Bosea sp. 685: one gene and its partners. The protein of the gene in region 2 binds, or shares a complex with, the protein of the main gene of each other region. Links are inferred from orthologs where the notes say so. Each region holds a gene or a part of one and is shown on either strand. Other genes may lie near its edges. The genes, in order: RMR04_RS30145, RMR04_RS14330 and dnaN.

What was found.
Region 1: the proteins of RMR04_RS14330 (region 2) and RMR04_RS30145 are in contact, whole or in part, in a cryo-EM structure (PDB 8GIZ), measured with the Escherichia coli proteins. The link is inferred for Bosea sp. 685 from one-to-one orthologs.
Region 3: the proteins of RMR04_RS14330 (region 2) and dnaN are in contact, whole or in part, in a cryo-EM structure (PDB 8GIZ), measured with the Escherichia coli proteins. The link is inferred for Bosea sp. 685 from one-to-one orthologs.

What each region holds. Positions count from the first base shown.
Region 1 is NZ_CP134779.1:6,194,191-6,199,009, reverse strand. The notes cover bases 893-3,759. They hold RMR04_RS30145 (DNA polymerase III subunit gamma/tau), read right to left. Parts: upstream 3,320-3,759; coding sequence 1,466-3,319; downstream 893-1,465. Other genes in these bases: RMR04_RS30135 (Chromate resistance protein ChrB), read right to left, coding at 3,663-3,759; RMR04_RS30150 (YbaB/EbfC family nucleoid-associated protein), read right to left, coding at 1,093-1,413; recR (recombination mediator RecR), read right to left, coding at 893-983. Also shown: more of recR, read right to left, coding at 378-892; more of RMR04_RS30135, read right to left, coding at 3,760-4,229; RMR04_RS30130 (COG4280 domain-containing protein), read left to right, coding at 4,351-4,819. UniProt on the Escherichia coli protein: Part of the beta sliding clamp loading complex, which hydrolyzes ATP to load the beta clamp onto primed DNA to form the DNA replication pre-initiation complex.
Region 2 is NZ_CP134779.1:2,725,485-2,728,247, reverse strand. It holds RMR04_RS14330 (DNA polymerase III subunit delta'), read right to left. Parts: upstream 2,036-2,763; coding sequence 965-2,035; downstream 1-964. Other genes in the region: RMR04_RS14325 (aliphatic sulfonate ABC transporter substrate-binding protein), read right to left, coding at 2,172-2,763; metG (methionine--tRNA ligase), read right to left, coding at 1-942. UniProt on the Escherichia coli protein: Part of the beta sliding clamp loading complex, which hydrolyzes ATP to load the beta clamp onto primed DNA to form the DNA replication pre-initiation complex.
Region 3 is NZ_CP134779.1:6,095,083-6,099,984, reverse strand. What follows is about bases 1,133-4,082. They hold dnaN (DNA polymerase III subunit beta), read left to right. Parts: upstream 1,133-2,024; coding sequence 2,025-3,140; downstream 3,141-4,082. Other genes in these bases: recF (DNA replication/repair protein RecF), read left to right, coding at 3,270-4,082; dnaA (chromosomal replication initiator protein DnaA), read left to right, coding at 1,133-1,859. In the rest of the region: more of dnaA, read left to right, coding at 336-1,132; more of recF, read left to right, coding at 4,083-4,397; RMR04_RS29670 (methyl-accepting chemotaxis protein), read left to right, coding at 4,469-4,902. UniProt on the Escherichia coli protein: Confers DNA tethering and processivity to DNA polymerases and other proteins. Acts as a clamp, forming a ring around DNA (a reaction catalyzed by the clamp-loading complex) which diffuses in an ATP-independent manner freely and bidirectionally along dsDNA.

The DNA of each region.
Region 1 (4,819 bases), 3.5 Mb from region 2 along the record:
CACCGATGCGCTCGGCAACCTTGTGCGCTTCCAACTCCTGCCTGGCCATCGCTTCGATACGGTGGGCGTCGAGCCACTGATCGAGGGTATCGATTTTGGCGGCCTGATCGCCGACAAGGCGTTCGACAGCAACGTCATCGTCGCCGATCTCAATAAGCGCGGCGCCAAGGTTGTCATCTCGCAGCACCCGCGCCGCACCAAGCCGCTGCCGCTCGACCGCGAACTCTACAAATGGCGCCATCTCATCGAAAACTTCTTTTGCAAGCTCAAGGAGTTCAAGCGCGTCGCCATGCGCGCCGACAAAACCGACCAAAGCTTCTCAGCAATGATCTACCTCTCTGCTGCCGTCATCAATTCTCGATGAATCCCCACAAGCCCTAGAAACCCGTACGCTGCCTAATCGCGGCGGCGAGTGTGCCGTCGTCGAGATAGTCGAGCTCGCCGCCGACCGGCACGCCATGGGCGAGCTTGGTCACCTTGACCGGCAGATGCGCCAGAAGGTCGGTGACGAAATGCGCCGTGGTCTGGCCGTCGACCGTGGCGTTGAGCGCCAGGATGATTTCCTTGACCGCGGGATCGGAGGCGCGCGCCACCAACGCCTCGAGCGTCAGATGCTCGGGCCTGACGCCGTCCAGCGCCGACAGAATCCCGCCCAGCACGTGATAACGCCCCTGGACCGCGCCCGAGCGCTCCAGCGCCCAGAGATCGGCGATGTCGGCGACCACCACGATCTGCCCGTCGTCGCGGCGCGTATCGCGGCAGAGCGAGCAGGGGTCGCTCGTATCGATATTGCCGCAGTTCGAGCAGACGACGATACGCTCGCGGGCAACCGCCATGGCTTCCGAGAGCGGGCCGAGCAATTGCTCGCGCTTCTTGACGAGGTGCAGCGCAGCGCGCCGGGCCGAACGCGGCCCGAGCCCCGGCAATTTGGCCAGGAGCTGGATCAGGCGTTCGATCTCGGGGCCGGCGATGGCGCGGGACATGTGGGGCCTTGAGGCTCGCGTCATGGTCGGCCCTGAGCCGACCAACTCTTCATCCAGAGGCATTCCTGCACAAGATGCTCGGGTCAAGCCCGAGCATGACGGCGGAGCCTCAAAACAGCTTCATGCCGGGCGGGATCGGCAGGCCCTTGGTGATCTCGGCCATGCGCTCCTGCATGACCCGCTCGGAGCGGCCGCGCGCATCGCTGCAGGCGGCGACGATCAGGTCTTCCAGGATCTCGCGCTCATCGGCGAGCATCAAAGCCGGGTCGATCTTCACAGCCTTGACCGCGCCCTTGGCCGTCATGGTGACGCTGACCATGCCGCCGCCGGCGGCACCCTCGACTTCGATGGTGTCGAGCTCGGCCTGAACATTGGCCATCTTCTGCTGCATTTCCTGCGCCTGCTTCATCAGGCCCATCATATCGCGCATGGTCGCTTCTCCCGTAGTCCCTGACTGCTTTTGGAAACCGGATATCGGAAAATCAGAAATCGATGCCGTCGAAATCCGGCTCGCTATCGTCGAAGAGCGGCTCGGCCTCGGGCAGATAATCATCCTCGGAGGACGCCGCGGCAGGCGCCTCTGAGGCCGCGGCGCGCGGATCGCGGACATCGACGATGCGCGCGCCCGGAAAGCGCTCGAGCACCGCCCTGACCGCCGGATGCGAGGCCGCGTCGCTCTCGCGCCGGTCCTTCTCGGACTCGGCCTGCTCGCGCAGGGTCGCGCCGCCCTCGGCGGTGACGACCGCCACCATCCAGGTCTGGCCGGTCCATTCCTTCAGCTTGCGCGAGAGGTCGGTGGCAAGCGTGCGCGATGCGCCCGAGGTCACGGAGAACTCGATCCGGCCGGGCTCGAAGCGCACCGGGCGGACATCGCGCTCGAGCGCGATCTTGAGCGTGATGTCGCGATGCTGCGAGGCAAGCGCGACGACATCCTCCAGCGAAGCCACCTGCACGAGCGGCTGGGCCATGGCGCGCGGGGCAGCCATGGGAGCCGGCATCGGGTTGGCGCTGGCGAGCACCGGCCGCGCGGCCAGCGCCGTATTGCCGCCGCCCGAGGGCGGGCGCGGCGCGGAGGAGGGCGCGCCATTGCCGCCGGACATGGCTCCGGAGCCGTCGCGCAGCATCTTCAGGGCCTCGTCGGGCGTCGGCAGATCGGCGGCATGGGCGAGGCGCACCAGCACCATCTCGGCCGCCATGACCGGCCTGTCGGCCTGCTTTACCTCGGTGATGCCCTTGAGCAGCAATTGCCAGGTCCGTGCCAGCACGCGGATCGACAGGCGCTGGGCGAAATCGCCGCCGCGCAGGCGCTCGGCCTGGTTCAGCGTGTTGTCCTTCAGCGCCTCGGGCACGAGCTTGAGGCGCGTCACCAGATGGGTGAATTCGGCGAGATCGGTCAGCACCACGACCGGATCGGCGCCAGCGTCATATTGCGCCCGAAGTTCGCCGAGCGCGGCGGCGATGTCGCCCTTCATCACCACCTCGAACAGGTCGATGATGCGAGCCCGGTCGGCGAGGCCGAGCATGGAGCGGACATCGTCGAGCATGATCGTGCCCGCCGCATGGGCGATGGCCTGATCGAGAATCGAGAGCGAATCGCGCACCGAGCCCTCGGCCGCGCGCGCAATGGCCGCCAGCGCCTCGTCCTCGGCCTCGACGCTCTCGGCCTTGCAGATGCCCGAGAGATGCGACACCAGCAGGCTCGCGTCGACGCGGCGCAGGTCGAAGCGCTGGCAGCGCGACAGCACGGTCACCGGAACCTTGCGGATCTCGGTCGTCGCGAAGATGAAGCGCGCATGCGGCGGCGGCTCCTCCAGCGTCTTCAGGAAGGCGTTGAAGGCACCGGCCGAGAGCATGTGCACCTCGTCGATGATATAGACCTTGTAGCGGGCCGAGACCGGCGCGTAGCGCACCGCGTCGTTGATCTGGCGGACATTGTCGACGCCGTTATTGGAGGCGGCGTCGATCTCCATCACGTCGATATGCCGGCCCTCGATGATGTCCTTGCAGTGGATACCGAAACGGGCGAGGTCGGTCGTGGGCGCGCCGCCGCCATCCTCGGTCTGATAGTTCAACGCGCGCGCCAGGATGCGGGCGGTCGTGGTCTTGCCGACGCCGCGCACGCCGGTCAGCATCCAGGCCTGGGGAATGCGGCCGGCGCTGAAGGCGTTGGTGAGCGTGCGCACCATCGCGTCCTGGCCGATCAGGTCGCCGAAATGGGCGGGGCGGTATTTGCGGGCCAGCACGCGGTACGGCGTCGGCGCAGCCGCGGCGGGCGCCGGTTCGAAGCCGGCAAAGCCGGGTTCGTCTGTGGAGGCGGCGTCGGTCTCGTCGGTCATCAGACTGCTTTCGCCAATCGCGAGGCGACGGTCAACGCTTAGTGACGGTCAAGGCCTGGTGACGGTCAAGGCCTGGTCTTGTCGCGAATGGCCTGAAGGGCGTCGCAGATGGCGCAATCGCGCCGCCAGGCCGCATGCCGATCATACGCATGAGGTGGGAGGCTGGACGAAGACCCGTTCGGTCTCGTTAGGGCTGCTTCCTTCCGGACCTGACCCGGTTGGCGAGTGAGACGTCCCTCGCCAACCTCCCGGGCGCTATATCGGGGATGTCGCGCCCGAGCGCAAGCCTGCCCTGTGTGCAAGCCTGCCTGTCGTTGTTCCCGGTTCAAGCGGACTCCCCGGTTCAAGCCGACCTGGGCGGCTCGGAGGGCCGGTTCTCTTCCTGCGCCGCGAAGACGTTATGGGCGTAGGCGTCGAGGATGGCCTCGGAGCGGGCGAGGCGCTCAGCCGCCTCATCGGCGCGCGGGGCCTTGTAGAAATCGAGCTTGCGGATCTTCTCGATCCAGTTCTTGAACTTCATCAGTTCCTGCTCGTTCTCCTCGAGCTCGGCGAAGGTGAAATGCGAGACGCGGGTCTCCTCCGCGATCTCGGCCTCGAAGGCCACGCATTTCTCGACGAACTCCTTGTACTCGTCGTCGCGGTCGGCATTGAAGCGCCCGATGATCTTCTCCTCCTGCTTCTGGTCGAGTCCGACCGTCGCCAGCAGCAGCGCCTCGCCCTCGGCCTCGGCGATCTCGTTCTCGACCACCTTCAGACGCCGCAGATGGTCGTCCGTCTTCGGCAGCAGGCAGACGCCGCCCTGCAGATAGACCGCACCCATGCCCTTGAGCTTGCGCCAGACCGAGACGCGCTTGCGGGCCGGCTCGGCCGGGATCTTATAGGTCAGCAAAAGCCACTCCAGCGACGCCATGGAACCTCTTGAATGTTACGGCCGTTACATTTACAAGCGATCAAACCGACCGCTGGGCGAGAGCCATTGTGACAGGCTTCCTTCCCTTCGGCCAGCCGCCCCTGCAAGCGAGCCCCAGCCGATGACCTGGACGACAGCTGCCCCCGCCATATCCGCCGCCTTCCTCGCCTCGCTCGTCGAGGTGGTCGAGGCCTTCACCATCGTGCTTGCGGTGGGAACCGTGCGCGGCTGGAAGCCGGCCCTGACCGGAACCGCATGCGCGCTCGCCGCGCTCGCGCTGCTGGTGCTGGTCCTCGGTCCCGTGCTCGGCAGTATTCCGCTGCAAGCGTTGCAGCTCTTCATCGGCGTCCTGCTGCTGCTGTTCGGATTGCGCTGGCTGCGCAAGGCGATCCTGCGTTCCGCCGGCTTCATCCCGCTGCATGACGAGCTCGCAGCCTTTGCGAAGGAGACGAATGCGCTCAACGCCGCGAGAGCGCGCGAGCGCGAGGCCAGGCATCTCGACTGGATGGCCGGCCTCACCGCCTTCAAGGCCGTGATGCTCGAGGGCATCGAGGTCGTGTTCGTGGTCATCGCCGTCGGGGCCGGGCGCG
Region 2 (2,763 bases):
CGTGAACGGGTCGACGACATTGCCCAGCGACTTCGACATCTTCTCGCCCTTGGAGAGCAGGAAGCCGTGGCCGAAGACGCGCTTGGGTACCGGAAGACCGGCAGACATCAGCATGGCGGGCCAATAGATGGCGTGGAAGCGCACGATGTCCTTGCCGATGATGTGGACATCGGCGGGCCAGTAATGCCAGCGCGGATTTGTTTCGTCGGGGAAGCCGCAACCGGTCAGGTAGTTGTTGAGGGCATCGACCCAGACATACATTACGTGGTTCGGCGCGCCTGGAACCGACAGCCCCCAGTCGAAGGTGGTGCGGCTGACCGAGAAATCCTCCAGCCCGCTCCTAACGAAGCTGACGACCTCGTTCTTGCGCGTCTCCGGCGAGATGAAGTTCGGCACCTCTTCATAGAGCTTCAGGAGACGGTCCTGATAGGCGCTAAGGCGGAAGAAATAGCTCTCCTCCTCGACCCATTCCACCGGGGTGCCCTGCCCGCCGAGCCGCGTTCCGTCGGGCTGAAGCGTGGTTTCCTTCTCGGCATAGAAGGCCTCGTCGCGAACCGAATACCAGCCGGCATATTTGGCGAGGTAGATGTCGCCATTGGCTTCCAGGCGCCGCCAGAGCTCATGCGTCGAAGGCAGATGGTCTGCGTCGGTGGTGCGGATGAAGCGGTCGAAGGAGCAGCCGAGCCGCTGCTCCATCTGCTTGAAGCGTTCCGCGATCTGATCGACATAAGCCTTTGGAGCAAGGTCATTTTGTGCCGCGGTACGCTGCACCTTCTGGCCATGCTCGTCAGTCCCGGTCATGGCGAAGACGTCGTAGCCGTCGAGGCGCTTGAAGCGCGCGATCGCGTCCGACGCCACCATCTCATAGGCGTGGCCGATATGGGGGGGACCATTCGTGTAGTGAATGGCGGTCGTCAGATAGAATTTGGGCGCCGTGGCCATAGTCCGGTCCGAAGGGTTCGCTTCACGCTGCGCGCGAGCGGGCAACCGCATCCGACAGATCATGAAACATTGTCATCACGAGAGGGCGGCGATCGAGGTTATAGGTGTCCACCTCGCGGGCCGCGCGTCCCAGCTTTTCCCATACCTCCGCCAGCGGTGCAAGGCGCGCCGGGCTCGCAGCCGCATGGGCATGGAGATGGTCGCCGAGCCAGCTCTGGATGGTGTCGATCATCACCGCGAAGTCGCCCTCGCCCGCCTTGCCGGCGACGTCCTCGGCGAGCGCCAGCAAGGCAGTGAGGTCGATGCCGGGAAGTGCGTCGAGCCGTGCCCGCACCGCCTCGACCAGTGCAAGCGTCTCGGGATCGACATAGGTCAACGCGCGGCGCACCGAGCCGTCGCTGAAGCTGGCGGCGCGCAACAGAGCCGATTCGTCGAAGGGATCGCCCATTCGCTCCAGCGCAATCCGGCCGGCCTGCGCGATAGCAGCCTCATCCAGAGCCTCGAAGGTCAGGAGCCGGCAGCGCGAGCGGATCGTCGGCAGCATGCGGCCGGGCGCATGCGCTACGATCAGGAAGAGCGCGCGCAGCGGCGGTTCCTCCAGCAGCTTCAGCAAGGCGTTGGCGGCCGAGCGGTCCATATCCTCGGCGGAATCGACAATGGCGACGCGCCAGCCGCCTTCGGCCGCGCTCGAACCGAAGCGGTCGAGCACACGGCGAACCGAATCGACCGGGATATTGCTGGTGTAGCCCTTGCCATCGGGTTTCTGCGTCCGGCGCAGCACGTGCAGATCGGGATGCGATTGCGCCATGATGCGCCGGCTCGCGGGATCCGCTTCCGCCATCGCAAGCGAAGCGGCATCGGCCGCGCGCCGGGCCGGGTCGCCGGCCGCCAGCATGAAACGCGCGGCGCGATAGGCGAAGCTCGCCTTGCCGATGCCTTCCGGGCCGCCGAGCAGCCAGGCATGGTGCATCCGGCCCGAGCGCAACGCTTCGAGAAAGTCCTGCTCCTGCGTCCCATGCCCGACGAGCGCCAGAGTCTCGCGCGGGTGCGGGGCGTTCGGCAACCGGTCGGGTTCGTCGCTCGTTGCGCGCATCAGGCGTCCTGTGGCAATGGCAGGCGCTGGTGGAGCACAATCCTGACCGCGACGGCAAGCGTTTCCGGCACGGCCGTTTCGTCAAGCAAGGCGGCTTACAGCCAGAAGCGCTGCACTGGCTCCCTCCCCTCCGCTCCTATTCCTTCAGCCTGACGACGCCATTGGCGACATCGGGCTGCTTCGGGATGATCTTGCTCGCCACATACCAATCGGCGATACGCGCAATCTGCGCGACATCCGCCTCCGAGACCGCGCGAGTTGGCACAGCGTTGTTCGCACCGAGCGCAGGCGCAAGATCCGCCGGCAGGCTCATCGCCTGGGCCCAGATCGCTCCGGCCTCGGCCTCGTGCTCCAGCGACCAGGCGTTGTCCTGCTTGGCTATGTCGAAGATCACTTGCAGCAGCGCAGCCTTTTCGGAGGCAAAGCTCTTGCTGGCCATGAGCGTGACGGCATTCTCCGAACCGATCTCCGCACCATCGGCCAGAATGCGCGCGTCATAGCTCTTCAAGGCGATGGAGATGAAGGGATCCCAGGTCGCCCAGGCATCGACATGCCCCTGGGTGAAGCCCGGGCCGCTATCGCTTGGGCTGAGATAGATGCGCTTCACGGCGGACGCATCGATCCCGTTGCGCTCCAGCGCCCGCATCAGGAGATATTCGCCGGTGCCGCCTCGATTGACCGCGACGCTGCGGCCGGAGAGATCCTTCAGCGTCTTGATTGGAGAATCG
Region 3 (4,902 bases), 3.4 Mb from region 2 along the record:
TCCCTTTCGAGAGCGCCCTGTAAGGTCATTTCATCGCCGGGCGGACAGCAATGGCCACCGGGGATTTTCATAAGAAATGAGGGTGTTTGGCTCGCGACCCAGGGGGGTTGGAGGATGCGGCTCTTTGTCTTGTCAGATTGAGATGAAGTGCGGCTTCGTCCCGCGGCGGGCTTTCCAGGCGTAATCGACAGGAGCGAAGGCAGGCCCCCCTGCGAGCGCGCAGCGTTCGCGGAAAGCCTGTTCTATCGACCGGACAGTAGCGCCGGCGAGGCTGCCGCATTGCGGCGGTTCTCGCTCAAGCGCGCCAATTTTTTAAAAGAAACGGGGCAACACACATGTTTGAACGGCAGGAGACAGTGGCAGCGATCGAGGCAGTGGCGGCGCCGCTTCCCTTGATTGCAGCCACGATCACGGAGACGATCGCCCCCCTGCAGGGTTCGCTCGGGGAGGCCTGGGACCGCGTTCGCCGCCGCTTGCGTGCGGAGCTTGGCGAGGACGTGTTCTCGAGCTGGTTCGCCCGCGTCGAGATCGGCGGGCTCGTCGACAGCGTCGCCTATCTGACCGTGCCGACCCGTTTTCTGAAGAGCTGGCTCGAGGCGCATTACGCCGAGCGTCTTCAGGTCAATTGCCAGGCCGAACTCGGCGCCGTGAATGGCGTCATCCTGTCCGTCCGCCAGGTGTCGCGTGACAGCGCCCCGGCTCCGGTGCGGGAGATGGCCGCCGCGCGTCCGCGCTCTGCGGTGGCTACGCCCGTGGCGGCTTCCGCTGAGGTCCGTCATGGTGAGGCAGCGACGCCATGCGAGCGCGACATCGTCGACGCTTGCGGCACGGTGCTCGACCGGCGCCTGACCTTCGAGAACTTCATCGTCGGCAAGTCGAACCAGCTCGCTTTCGCGGCTGCCGAGCGTATCGCTGCGGCTCCTGCCGGATCGACGCCCTACAACCCGCTCTACATTCATGCCGGCGTCGGCTTGGGCAAGACGCATCTGCTGCAGGCGATCGCTCAGGAGGCGCGCCGCCAGGGCAAGCGCGTCGCTTATTTCACCGCCGACCGCTTCATGTACGGCTTCGTCGCCGCGCTGAAGTCGCAGACCGCGCTCGCCTTCAAGGAGAAGCTGCGCGGCATCGACCTGCTCGTGGTCGATGATGTGCAGTTCATCCAGGGCAAGTCGATCCAGCAGGAGTTCGGCCATACGATCAATGCGCTGATCGACGCCGGCAAGCAGATCGTCGTGGCCGGTGACAGGCTCGCCAATGATCTCGAGGCCCTGGACGAGCGCATTCGCTCGCGTCTGGGCGGTGGGCTCGTGGTCGAGGTCGGCGATCTCGACGAGACGCTGCGCGGCAAGATTCTTGGCGGTCGGTTGGCGGCGCTGCATGCCGCCCATCCGAATTTCCACGTCAATCCCGATGTCGTCGCCTATGTCGCTTGCGTCGTCGCCACCAATGGCCGCGATCTCGACGGCGCCGCCAACCGCTTGCTCGCCCATGCCACGCTGTCTGGCCAGGCGGTCACCCTGGAGACGGCCGAGGCCGCGATCCGCGATCTGGTGCGGACCCGCGAGCCGCGCCGCGTCAAGATCGAGGACATCCAGAAGCTGGTCGCAACGCGCTACAATGTCAGCCGGGCCGATATCCTTTCGGAGCGGCGGACGGCGGCGGTGGTGAAGCCGCGCCAGATCGCGATGTATCTCTCCAAGGCGCTGACCCCGCGCTCCCTGCCCGAGATCGGCCGCCGGTTCGGCGGGCGCGATCACACCACGGTGCTGCATGCGGTGCGCAAGATCGAGAAGGCGATCACCGAGGATCGCTTGCTCCATGACGAGGTCGATCTCTTGAAGCGCATGCTGCAGGAGTGAGCAGCAGGAGTGAGCGACGGGCATTGAAGCCCCTCCGCCCGCTTTGATTGTGATTGCCGGCGCGCCTGCCCTTGCGCCGGTGGCGCGCCTCCGGCAATGTCGCGGGCCATTCCGCCGCCCGCGCCTCCTTGGCCCGGGCGCAATCACGCCAGAAGACTAAGAGATATGAAGGTCACGGTCGAACGTTCCACGCTGCTGAAGTCGCTGGGCCACGTGCATCGCGTGGTGGAGCGCCGCAACACGATCCCGATCCTGTCGAACCTGCTGCTCAGTGGAGCGGAGGCCGGCCTGAGGCTCAAGGCGACCGACCTCGATATCGAGGTCGTGGAAACGATCGCCGCCGATGTCGCCGAGCCCGGCGCGACGACCGTCCCGGCCCATACGCTGTACGATATCGTCCGCAAGCTGCCCGACGGCGCGCAGGTCTCGCTTGAGACGACTGGCGAGACCGGGCTGACCCTGCGCTCGGGCCGCTCGCGCTTTCAGCTCCAGACCTTGCCGGAAAGCGACTTCCCCGACATCACGGCCGGCGAGATGGCGCATCGCTTCGTGCTCCCGGCGGGCGAGTTCAAGCGCCTGATCGACAAGACGCAATTCGCGATCTCGACCGAGGAGACGCGCTATTATCTGAACGGCATCTATCTCCACACGCTCGATGTCGAGGGCCGCAGCCTGCTGCGCGCGGTCGCCACCGACGGCCACCGTCTCGCCCGCGTCGACACCGCAGCGCCTGCAGGCGCTGCCGGCATGCCGGGTGTCATTATCCCGCGCAAGGCCGTCTCCGAAATCCAGAAACTGCTGGAGGACGGCGAGACCGAAGTGGCGATCGAATTGTCCGCGACCAAGATCCGCGTCGCGACCCAGGCCGTTGTACTGACCTCGAAGCTGATCGACGGCACTTTCCCCGATTATCAGCGGGTCATCCCCAGCGGCAACGACAAGCGATTGACCGTCGACAAGGGTGATTTCGCGGCCTCGGTCGACCGCGTCTCGACGATCTCCTCCGAGCGCGGCCGGGCCGTGAAGCTCTCCATGGCCGATGGCCGCATGACGCTCTCGGTCACCAATCCCGATTCCGGCTCGGCGACCGAGGAGATCGAGGTCGACTATGATGCGAGCCCGCTCGATATCGGCTTCAATGCCCGCTATCTCATGGATATCGCCGCCCAGCTCGATGGCGACACGGCCCTGCTCAAGCTGGCCGATCCCGGCTCGCCGACCGTGATCCAGGATCGCGAAGGCGCGTCTGCGCTCTATGTGCTGATGCCGATGCGCGTTTAGAGCATTGCGCGAAAAAGTGGGCACCGGTTTTTCGCTGGAGCAATGCTCTAGATCCTTGGAATCGATCACGTTTTTTGCATTCGGGCGTGACCGTCCGAATGCGACGTGATCTAGCCGGCATTCAGCGTCGTGACGGCCGTCGCGCGCCTGATCCTTCAGGATTTCCGCTCCTACGAGGCTCTTGATCTGACGATCGAGGGCCAAATCGTTGCGCTCGTCGGCGAGAATGGAGCGGGCAAGACCAATCTGCTGGAAGCACTTTCGCTGTTTGCGCCTGGGCGCGGCTTGCGCCGCGTCGACCTTGCCGACATGGCGCGCCAGGGCGGACCGAGCTCTTTTGCCGTCTCGATCGCGCTCGCCGATGACGGGCCGCGCCTGGGCATGGGGCTGAGCGAGCGCGATGGCGAGGGCAAGCGCAGCCGCCTCTCACGCATCGATGGCGTTCCGGTCGGCTCGGCGCTGGCCTTCAGCGAGCATCTGCGCCTGGTCTGGCTGACGCCGGATGTCGATGGGCTGTTCAGGGGCGCCGCCGGCGACCGCCGCCGCTTCCTCGACCGGCTGGTGCTGGCGGTCGACCCGACGCATGCGACCCGCTCGAACGCGCTGGAGCGCGCCTTGCGCTCACGCAACCGTATCCTCGAGGAGACGCCGCATCAGACGCAATGGCTCGACGCCGTCGAGCGCGAGGTCGCCGAGCTTGGCGTCGCGGTCGCCGCCGCCCGCGCCGAGACGGTGGCGCGCTTGAGCGCGATCATCGCGGAGACCCGCGATGACGCCTCGCCCTTCCCCCATGCGGAGCTGGCACTGGCGGGCGAACTCGATACTCTGGTGGCACAGCGGCCGGCGCTCGACGCCGAGGATGAGTACCGCGCCTTGCTGCGGCAGAGCCGGGCTCGCGACCGCGCCGCCGGGCGAACGCTGATCGGGCCGCAGGCCTCGGATCTCGAAGTCCGCCATGCGCCCAAGGACATCCCCGCCGAACTGGGGTCCACCGGCGAACAGAAGGCGCTTCTGATCGGCCTCGTGCTCGCTCATGCCAGGCTGGTCGCTGCGATGAGCGGCATTGCCCCGCTCGTGCTGCTGGACGAGATCGCCGCCCATCTCGATCCGCGCCGGCGGGCGGCGCTCTATGACGCCCTGCTCGCGCTCGGCTGCCAGGTCTGGATGACCGGGGCCGACCCGGCGCTGTTCTCCAGCCTGCCGGAGGGGTCTGAGCGCTTCCTGGTCAATGCCGGGCGTGTCGTCCCGCTGAGCTGAGATTGCCCTGTGGTGGGAGGCCGCGCGGACCCAGCAGGGACGGTTAACCATTTTTGACGAGAGTGAGGGCGATGCAACCGTCGCCGCCCTCCTTCACGGCTGCCGAGGCCGCTCTCGCCGCTCGCCTTCTGGCGATTCTGGAGCCGCATTTCGACGCTTCGGTGTGCTCGCTCTACAGGAAGACCTTCGGCAGCGGCGAGCTCTGGCGGCATCAAGAGACATTTGCCGACGAGGCGTTGAAATACCGCTATCTGTTCGGTCTGCGGCTCGATGCGGATTATCTCGCGGCGAAGAAGCGGATCGTCGCCCGCGCCAATGGCGGCAAGATCCACCTCGCCGATTACCCGCAGTTCTTCCTCGAGGATTTCTCCAACTTCCTCGCCGTCATCGTCTCGCTTTGGAAGCGGCGCTGGGGTCCGATCGATGACGCCCTGCGCGTCTTCTGCAGGCTGATGCTGACGGATATCTCGTTCTCGCTGGCTTGCTTCGACGAGGCGATCGAAAC